2 regions of the Kocuria rosea genome follow, and region 1 is predicted to be linked to the other one. Evidence: predicted binding sites of a transcription regulator. Region 1 holds the regulator's gene; the other holds the start of a gene.
What was found. Region 1 encodes HrcA, which represses chaperone genes, less so after heat shock. Its sites were predicted from a motif close to TTNGCACTCGNNNNNNNCGAGTGCNAA; they were not measured.
Positions count from the first base shown of each region.

Region 2: the regulator HrcA is predicted to act here: its motif matches at 1,917-1,943, upstream of groES (co-chaperone GroES).

Region 1 covers NZ_CP035103.1:2,055,584-2,059,254, forward strand. The annotation lists gene EQG70_RS09540 (DUF3097 domain-containing protein) at 1-648, opposite strand, end outside; gene hrcA (heat-inducible transcriptional repressor HrcA) at 823-1,830, shown strand; gene dnaJ (molecular chaperone DnaJ) at 1,902-3,053, shown strand; gene EQG70_RS09555 (16S rRNA (uracil(1498)-N(3))-methyltransferase) at 3,050-3,671, shown strand, end outside.
Region 2 covers NZ_CP035103.1:1,319,821-1,323,491, forward strand. The annotation lists gene EQG70_RS06105 (ABC transporter permease) at 1-600, opposite strand, end outside; gene EQG70_RS06110 (siderophore ABC transporter substrate-binding protein) at 682-1,677, opposite strand; gene groES (co-chaperone GroES) at 2,109-2,405, shown strand; gene groL (chaperonin GroEL) at 2,564-3,671, shown strand, end outside.

The DNA of each region.
Region 1 (3,671 bases):
GCGCGGCCTGACCGCCTGCCAGATGTCGACGTACGGGTGGCCCAGCACCAGGACGTTGCCCGCTGCGCCGGGCAGGCGCATGGTCTCCGCGGCGATCCTCGACTCCTTGGAGCCGGCCACGAGGTGGTCGACGAGGATGCCGAGCCGCCGCCCGGGGCCCGGCCCGAACTCCCGCACGGCGGCGGGCAGGTCGTCGATGCCGTGCAGCGGCTCCACGACGATGCCCTCGACCGCCAGGTCGTGGCCCCACACCTTGGCCACCAGTTCGGCGTCGTGGTAGCCCTCGACCCACACCCGGGAGGCCTTGGCGGTGCTCGCGCGCAGCCCTTCGACGGCCACGGAGCCCGAGCGCGTGCGGGAGGGCTTGCGCGCCGCGGGGGCCCGGCGGGGCTCGACGACGACCACGGGCTCGCCCTCGAGCAGGAACCCCGGTCCCAGGGGGAACGCCTTGACCCGCCCCCTCCGGTCCTCGAGTCCCAGCACGCGCATCCCGCCGATGGTCTCCAGGGACACGACCGCGCCGACCCAGCCGGTCGCGACGTCCTCCAGGATCATCCCCGGGGCGACCGGGACCTCCGCGGAGACCGGCCGGCGGCGGGCGAGGGCGTCGTCGTCGAGGCTGCGCGGCCCCCAGCCGTGGTGGCTCATGGTCGTCCTCCCGGGTCGCGGTGCCGCGCGTCCGGCGCGGATCAGCCGGAAGCGTACCAAACCGCGGGGGCGACCGGCCGTCGGACACGGGGGCTACACTGGACGCCGTTGGCACTGTGGCCACCCGAGTGCCAGGGCATCTTCGGGGGCGTGGACGAACCGGGGAGGAGCGACGTGAACCATCCGAGACGACTGCAGATCCTGCAGGCCATCGTGGAGGACTACGTGCACTTCCGCGAGCCGGTCGGCTCCAAGGCCCTCGTGGACCGGCACCGGCTCGGCGTCTCGTCGGCCACCGTGCGCAACGACATGGCCGCGCTCGAGGAGGAGGGCCTGATCACGGCCCCCCACACGAGCTCGGGCCGGATCCCCACGGACAAGGGCTACCGCACGTTCGTCGACCAGATCGCGGCCGTCAAGCCGCTCTCGGGCCCGGAACGGCGGGCCATCCAGCGGCTGCTGGACGACGCCGCGGACATCGACGACGTCATGGAGCGCACCGTGCGGCTGCTCGCGCAGCTCACCCAGCAGGTCGCGGTCGTGCAGTACCCGCACGCCTCCGGGGTCACCGTGCGCCACGTCGAGGTCGTGGACCTCGGCGCCGGCCGGGTGCTGGTGGTGCTCATCCCGACCAACGGCCGGGTGGCGCAGCGCGTCGCCGTGCTGCGGGCGCCGCTCGAGGAGTCCCAGCTGCTCGAGCTGCGCGCCCGGGTGCTGGCCGCCGTGGTCGGGCGCTCCCTGACCGCGGTGCCGGACGCCCTCGCCGTGATGACCGCGGCCACCGCCCCGCCGCTGCAGTCGGCCGCCGCCGCCGTGGCGGAGGCCGTCGGCGCCCTCGCGGCGGGCGGGGCCGAGCACCGCATGGTCATGGCCGGCACCGCCAACCTCGCCCGCTCCACCGGGGACTTCCACCTGAGCATCGGCCCGGTCCTCGAGGCCCTCGAGGAGCAGGTGGTGATGCTCCGGCTGCTCTCCGAGATGGAGCAGGACGCCCGCGGGGTGGCCGTGCGGATCGGCACGGAGAACGCCGAGGGCCCCCTGTCCGAGGCCGCCGTCGTCGCCACCGGCTACGGGCCGCAGTCCAAGGTGGGGGTCGTGGGCCCCATGCGCATGGACTACCCGTCCACGATGGCCGCCGTGCGCGCCGTCGCCCGCTACCTCTCCCGTATCCTCGGGGGCTGAGCCCCCGCGGGCCCCGTCCCCGGGGCCCACCAGCGAAACCCACCACAGACCTCTCGACAGAACGGACCACGGTGAGCGATCACTACGAGACCCTGGGCGTGTCCCGGGACGCCAGCCAGGAAGAGATCAAGAAGGCCTACCGCAAGAAGGCCCGCCGGCTGCACCCCGACGTCAACCCCGGCCCGGAGGCCGCCGAGGACTTCAAGCGCCTCTCCCACGCCAACGACGTCCTCTCCGACCCCGAGAAGCGGCGCGTCTACGATGCGACCGGCAACGAGAACGGCACCGACACCGGCTTCGGCGGGGGCTTCCCCGGCACGGGGTTCGGCTTCGCCGACATCTTCGACACCTTCTTCCAGGGCGCCGGCGGCGCCGGCTCCGGCCGGCGCGGACCCGCGTCCCGCACCCGCCAGGGCCAGGACGCCCTGATCAACGTCCGGGTCACCCTCCGGGACGCGGTCTTCGGCACGGAGAAGAAGATCACCGTGGACACCGCCGTGGTCTGTCCCACCTGCGACGGCACCTGCTGCCAGGCGGGCACCCAGCCCGAGACCTGCGACGTCTGCCACGGATCCGGCCAGGTGCAGCGCCAGGTCCAGTCGATCCTCGGGACCGTGGTCACGGCGGCGCCGTGCGCCACCTGCCAGGGCTTCGGCACGGTCATCAAGCACCCGTGCCACGAGTGCTACGGCGAGGGCCGCGTGCGCGACCGCCGCCCGCTGACCGTCAAGATCCCCGCCGGCGTCTCGACCGGCAACCGGATCCGCCTCTCGGGTCAGGGCGAGGCCGGCACCGCAGGCGGGCCGAACGGCGACCTCTACGTCGAGCTCAAGGTCGATCCCGACCCCACGTTCGAGCGCCAGGGCGACGACCTGCACGCCCGCGTCCGGGTGCCCATGACCTCCGCGGCCCTCGGCACCACTGTGACCCTCGAGACCTTCGACGGCGAGCGCGAGGTGCCCGTCGGCCCCGGCACGCAGACCGGCCACACCGTGACCCTGCACGAGCTCGGGGCCACCCGGCTGCGCGGCGGCGGCCGGGGCGAGCTGTTCGTCCACCTCGAGGTCGAGACCCCCACGGCGCTCGACGACGAGCAGCGCGAGCTGCTCGAGCAGCTGTCCCGGCTGCGCGGCGAGGACCAGTCCACCGGCACCACCCTGAACTCCCCGGCCGGCTCCGGCGGCTTCTTCTCCCGGCTCAAGGACCGGTTCTCCGACCTGTGAGCCTGCCGGTCTTCAAGGTCGAGCCGGGCCGGCTCGCCGGTCTCGGTCCCGGGGCGGCGCTCACCGTCACCGGCCCGGAGGCCCGGCACGCCGTCACCGTGCGCCGGCTCGCGCCCGGTGAGCGGCTCGAGCTCGTCGACGGTGCGGGGACCCGGGCCACCGGGGAGCTGCGCGCGGGGGACCGGGACAGCATGGAGGTCGGCGTGGTCTCGGTGACCACCGAGCCCGCCCGCACGCCCCGGCTGGTCCTCGTCCAGGCCCTCGCGAAGGGCGACCGGGACCTGCTGGCCGTGGAGACGGCCACCGAGCTGGGCGTCGACGCCGTGGTGCCCTGGCAGGCCGACCGCTCGATCGTGCGGTGGAAGAAGGAGCGCGCCGCCAAGAGCCACGAGAAGTGGGTGCACACCGTCGCGGCGGCCGCCAAGCAGTCGCGGCGGGCCGCCTGGCCCGAGGTGCTGCCCCTGTCCGCCACCCCTGAGCTCGCCCGCCTGCTCGGGGAGCCGGGGACCCGCGGCCTCGTCCTGCACGAGGAGGCGCACGAGTCCCTCGCCGACCTGGCCGGCGCCGCCGGCACCCCCGGTGCCCCGTGGGCGGGCGCCGAGCGGATCGTCCTGGTGG
Region 2 (3,671 bases), 740 kb from region 1:
GACCAGGAGCACGATCCACAGCACCTCGTACTGACCGCGCAGCACCGAGGTGAAGCTGCCGGCGAACCAGACGCCGAGGTTCTGCAGCATGTCCGTCTGCAGCGCCAGGAACGTCGAGACGGACCCGACCACCGCGCCCAGCATGATGCCGACGATGGGCACGATGAGGGAGGAGCGCAGGGAGACGCGGCGCAGGAAGAGGAAGAAGACCATGGTCCCGATGAAGGCCGCGGTCACGGCGCCGAGCATCCGGGTGAGGACCGTGGCGGTGGGCATCAGGAGCACGACGAGCAGCAGCCCGAGCCCCGCCCACTCGGTGGTGCCCGTGGTGGTGGGCTCCACGAAGCGGTTCTGCGTGAGCAGCTGCATCACCAGGCCGGACATGGACATGGCGGCGCCGGCCAGGACCAGGGCGATGGTGCGGGGGATCCGCGTGATCGCGAACATCTCGTCGCCGTCCTCGGCGCCGAAGACGTCGTAGACCCCCGTGAGGAGGGACGCGGCCAGCAGCGCGAGGACGCCGAGCGCACCGAGCAGCAGCTTCCAGTCGAACAGCGAGCCCTTGCTCGCCGCGGGGGGTCTCGACACGATCGTCGACATGGGGTCAGTCCTTCCTCCGGCCTCGTGCCCGGCGGACGGCGGTGGTGGGGCGGACCCCGCCACCGCCGTCCGGACGATGGGTCAGTCCTGCGCGCCCATGGCGTCGGCCAGGGTGTCGAAGAACTCGGTGTAGGTCTGGATGCCCTCGTTGGTGTAGGTGTCCCGGGGCATGTAGACGACCTGGCCCTCCTGCACCGCGGTGACGTTCTGCAGGGCCGCGGCGTTCTCGATGACCTCCTGCGCCGGGGTGTACTCCGGGTCCTCGGCGGAGATCGCGGCGTCGCGGTCCAGCACGAGGATCCAGTCGGGGTTCGAGTCGGCGATCGCCTCCACGGAGATGTCGTCGCCCTGGTGGTCGTCGCTGGCGCCCTCGACCTCGAGGGCCGGTGCGAAGTCGAAGATCTCGAACAGCGGGCCCAGGGTGCGTCCGTTGCCCGGGGCGATGAAGCCGATCTCGCCGCCGGAGACGGTGACGGCCATGACCGTGTCGCCGGGCCGGTAGCCGTCGACGACGCGCTGCATCGCCGCGTCGAAGTCGCCGTTGATCTGCTCGGCCTCGTCCTCGCGGTCGAAGACCTGGCCCAGGACGGAGGTCTGCCGCTTCAGCTCCTCGTCGAAGGGCTCGTCCTCCCGCGGGTCGAGCTCGACGATGGTGGCCTCCGGCACCAGGTCGGCGAAGTCCTCGCGGTAGTCGGCGAAGCGCTGGCCGTTGACGATGAGGTCGGGGTCCGCGGCGACGACGGCCTCGAGGTCGGGCTCGCGGTGGTTGCCGAGGTCGACGACGGACTCGTCGTCGGCGTAGGCGATGGTGTCCGGCATGAGGGCGCGCGGGGCCGCCGCCAGTTCGACGCCCCACTCGGCGAGCGTCTCGAAGGTGCGGTTGTCGGTGGCGACGACGGACGCCGGCGGGGCCTCGACCGTCTGCGTGCCGTGGTTGTCCTCGACCTCGACCGTGGCGGCGGAGGGGGCGGACGACTCCGCGGAGGCGGCCTCGTCGCCCTGGGCCGTGCCGCAGGCGGTGAGGGCGAGGACACCGGCGACGGCCAGGAGGGCAGCCGGGTGCTGGGTGCGGTTCATGGTCTTCCTTCGTGCAGAGGACGCCGGCGTGCTCCGGGGTGGAGGACGCCGGCGGGATCCGATGGGCGCGACGGACCTGCGCACGGATGCGCCGGGACGTCGAGGAGGGCACCGCTGCTCGGCCGAGGTAAGGGTTGCCTTACCGCTCAACCTAGAGGGTCGGGCGGGCGTGAGGCAAATCATTGGCGAATACGGGCGTGACCTAATTCCCGCCGGACGTTCCCGCGGGGGTCGGCGCGCTGGCACTCGCCTTGACCGACTGCCAGCCCGCTCCTACAGTTGGCCTTGGCACTCTCCGGGTGAGGGTGCTAAGGGCCAGGCGATCGACCGGCACCGCGACGACGGTCGGTGCGCCGATCGGCCCGAAGCTCGACGGCGGGCTCCGCCCGCGGTCGCCCACCGTTTTCCACCCCTACAGACAAGGAGAGATCGTGTCGGTCTCCATCAAGCCTCTCGAGGATCGCATCGTCGTCCAGCCGCTCGCCGCTGAGCAGACCACCGCGTCCGGTCTCGTCATCCCGGACACCGCCAAGGAGAAGCCCCAGGAGGGCAAGGTCCTGGCGGTCGGCCCCGGTCGTGTCGACGACTCCGGCAACCGCATCCCGGTCGACGTCCAGGAGGGCGACGTCGTGATCTTCTCGAAGTACGGCGGCACCGAGGTCAAGTACAACGGCGAGGAGTACCTGGTCCTCCCGGCCCGCGACGTGCTCGCCGTCGTCGTCAAGTAGACCGGGCCGCACCGACCCGGCGCAGACCGCGCAGTCCTGACGAAGGGTGCCCGCCGCACGCCCCGCTGTTCCGGCGGGCCCGCGGCGGGCACCCTTCGCCGATCCAGACCCCGAAACCCGCTGGCGACCCCAGCCACCCCAGAAGGAGCTCTTCGCCCATGGCCAAGCAGCTGGCGTTCGACGACGCCGCCCGCAAGTCCCTCGAGAACGGCGTCAACAAGCTCGCCGACACCGTCAAGGTCACCCTCGGCCCGCGCGGGCGCAACGTGGTGCTCGACAAGAAGTGGGGCGCCCCCACGATCACCAACGACGGCGTGACCATCGCCCGCGAGGTCGAGCTCGACGACCCGTACGAGAACCTCGGTGCCCAGCTCGCCAAGGAGGTGGCGACCAAGACCAACGACGTCGCCGGCGACGGCACCACCACCGCCACCGTGCTCGCCCAGGCGCTCGTCAAGGAGGGCCTGCGCAACGTGGCCGCCGGCGCCGACCCGCTGAGCCTCAAGCGCGGCATCGAGAAGGCCGTCGAGGCCGTCTCCGAGCGCCTGCTCGAGAACGCCCGCCCGGTGGAGGGCACCAACGTCGCCCACGTGGCGACCATCTCCGCGCAGGACCCGGCGATCGGCGAGCTCATCGCCCGGGCCTTCGAGACCGTCGGCAAGGACGGCGTCATCACGATCGAGGACGGCTCGAGCACCGAGGTGGAGCTCGACGTCACCGAGGGCATGCAGTTCGACAAGGGCTACCTGTCCCCGTCCTTCGTGACCGACGCCGAGCGTCAGGAAGCGGTCATGGAGAACTCCCTGGTGCTGCTGTACCAGGGCAAGATCTCCTCGGTGCCCGAGCTCATGCCCGTGCTGGAGAAGGTCCTCCAGGCCAAGAAGCCGCTGACCATCATCGCGGAGGACGTCGAGGGCGAGGCCCTGTCCACCCTCGTGGTCAACCGGCTGCGCGGCACCCTCGACGTCGTGGCCCTCAAGGCCCCCGGCTTCGGCGACCGCCGCAAGGCGATCATGCAGGACCTCGCCGTCCTCACCGGCGGCCAGCTCATCACCAGCGAGCTGGGCATCAGCCTCGACCAGGTCACCCTGGAGCAGCTGGGCACCGCCCGGCGCGTCACGGTCACCAAGAACACCACCACCCTGGTCGACGGCGGGGGCACCCCGGCCGAGATCCAGGACCGGGTCGCCACGATCCGCGCCGAGGTGGAGCGCACCGACTCCGAGTGGGACCGCGAGAAGCTCCAGGAGCGGCTCGCCCGCCTGG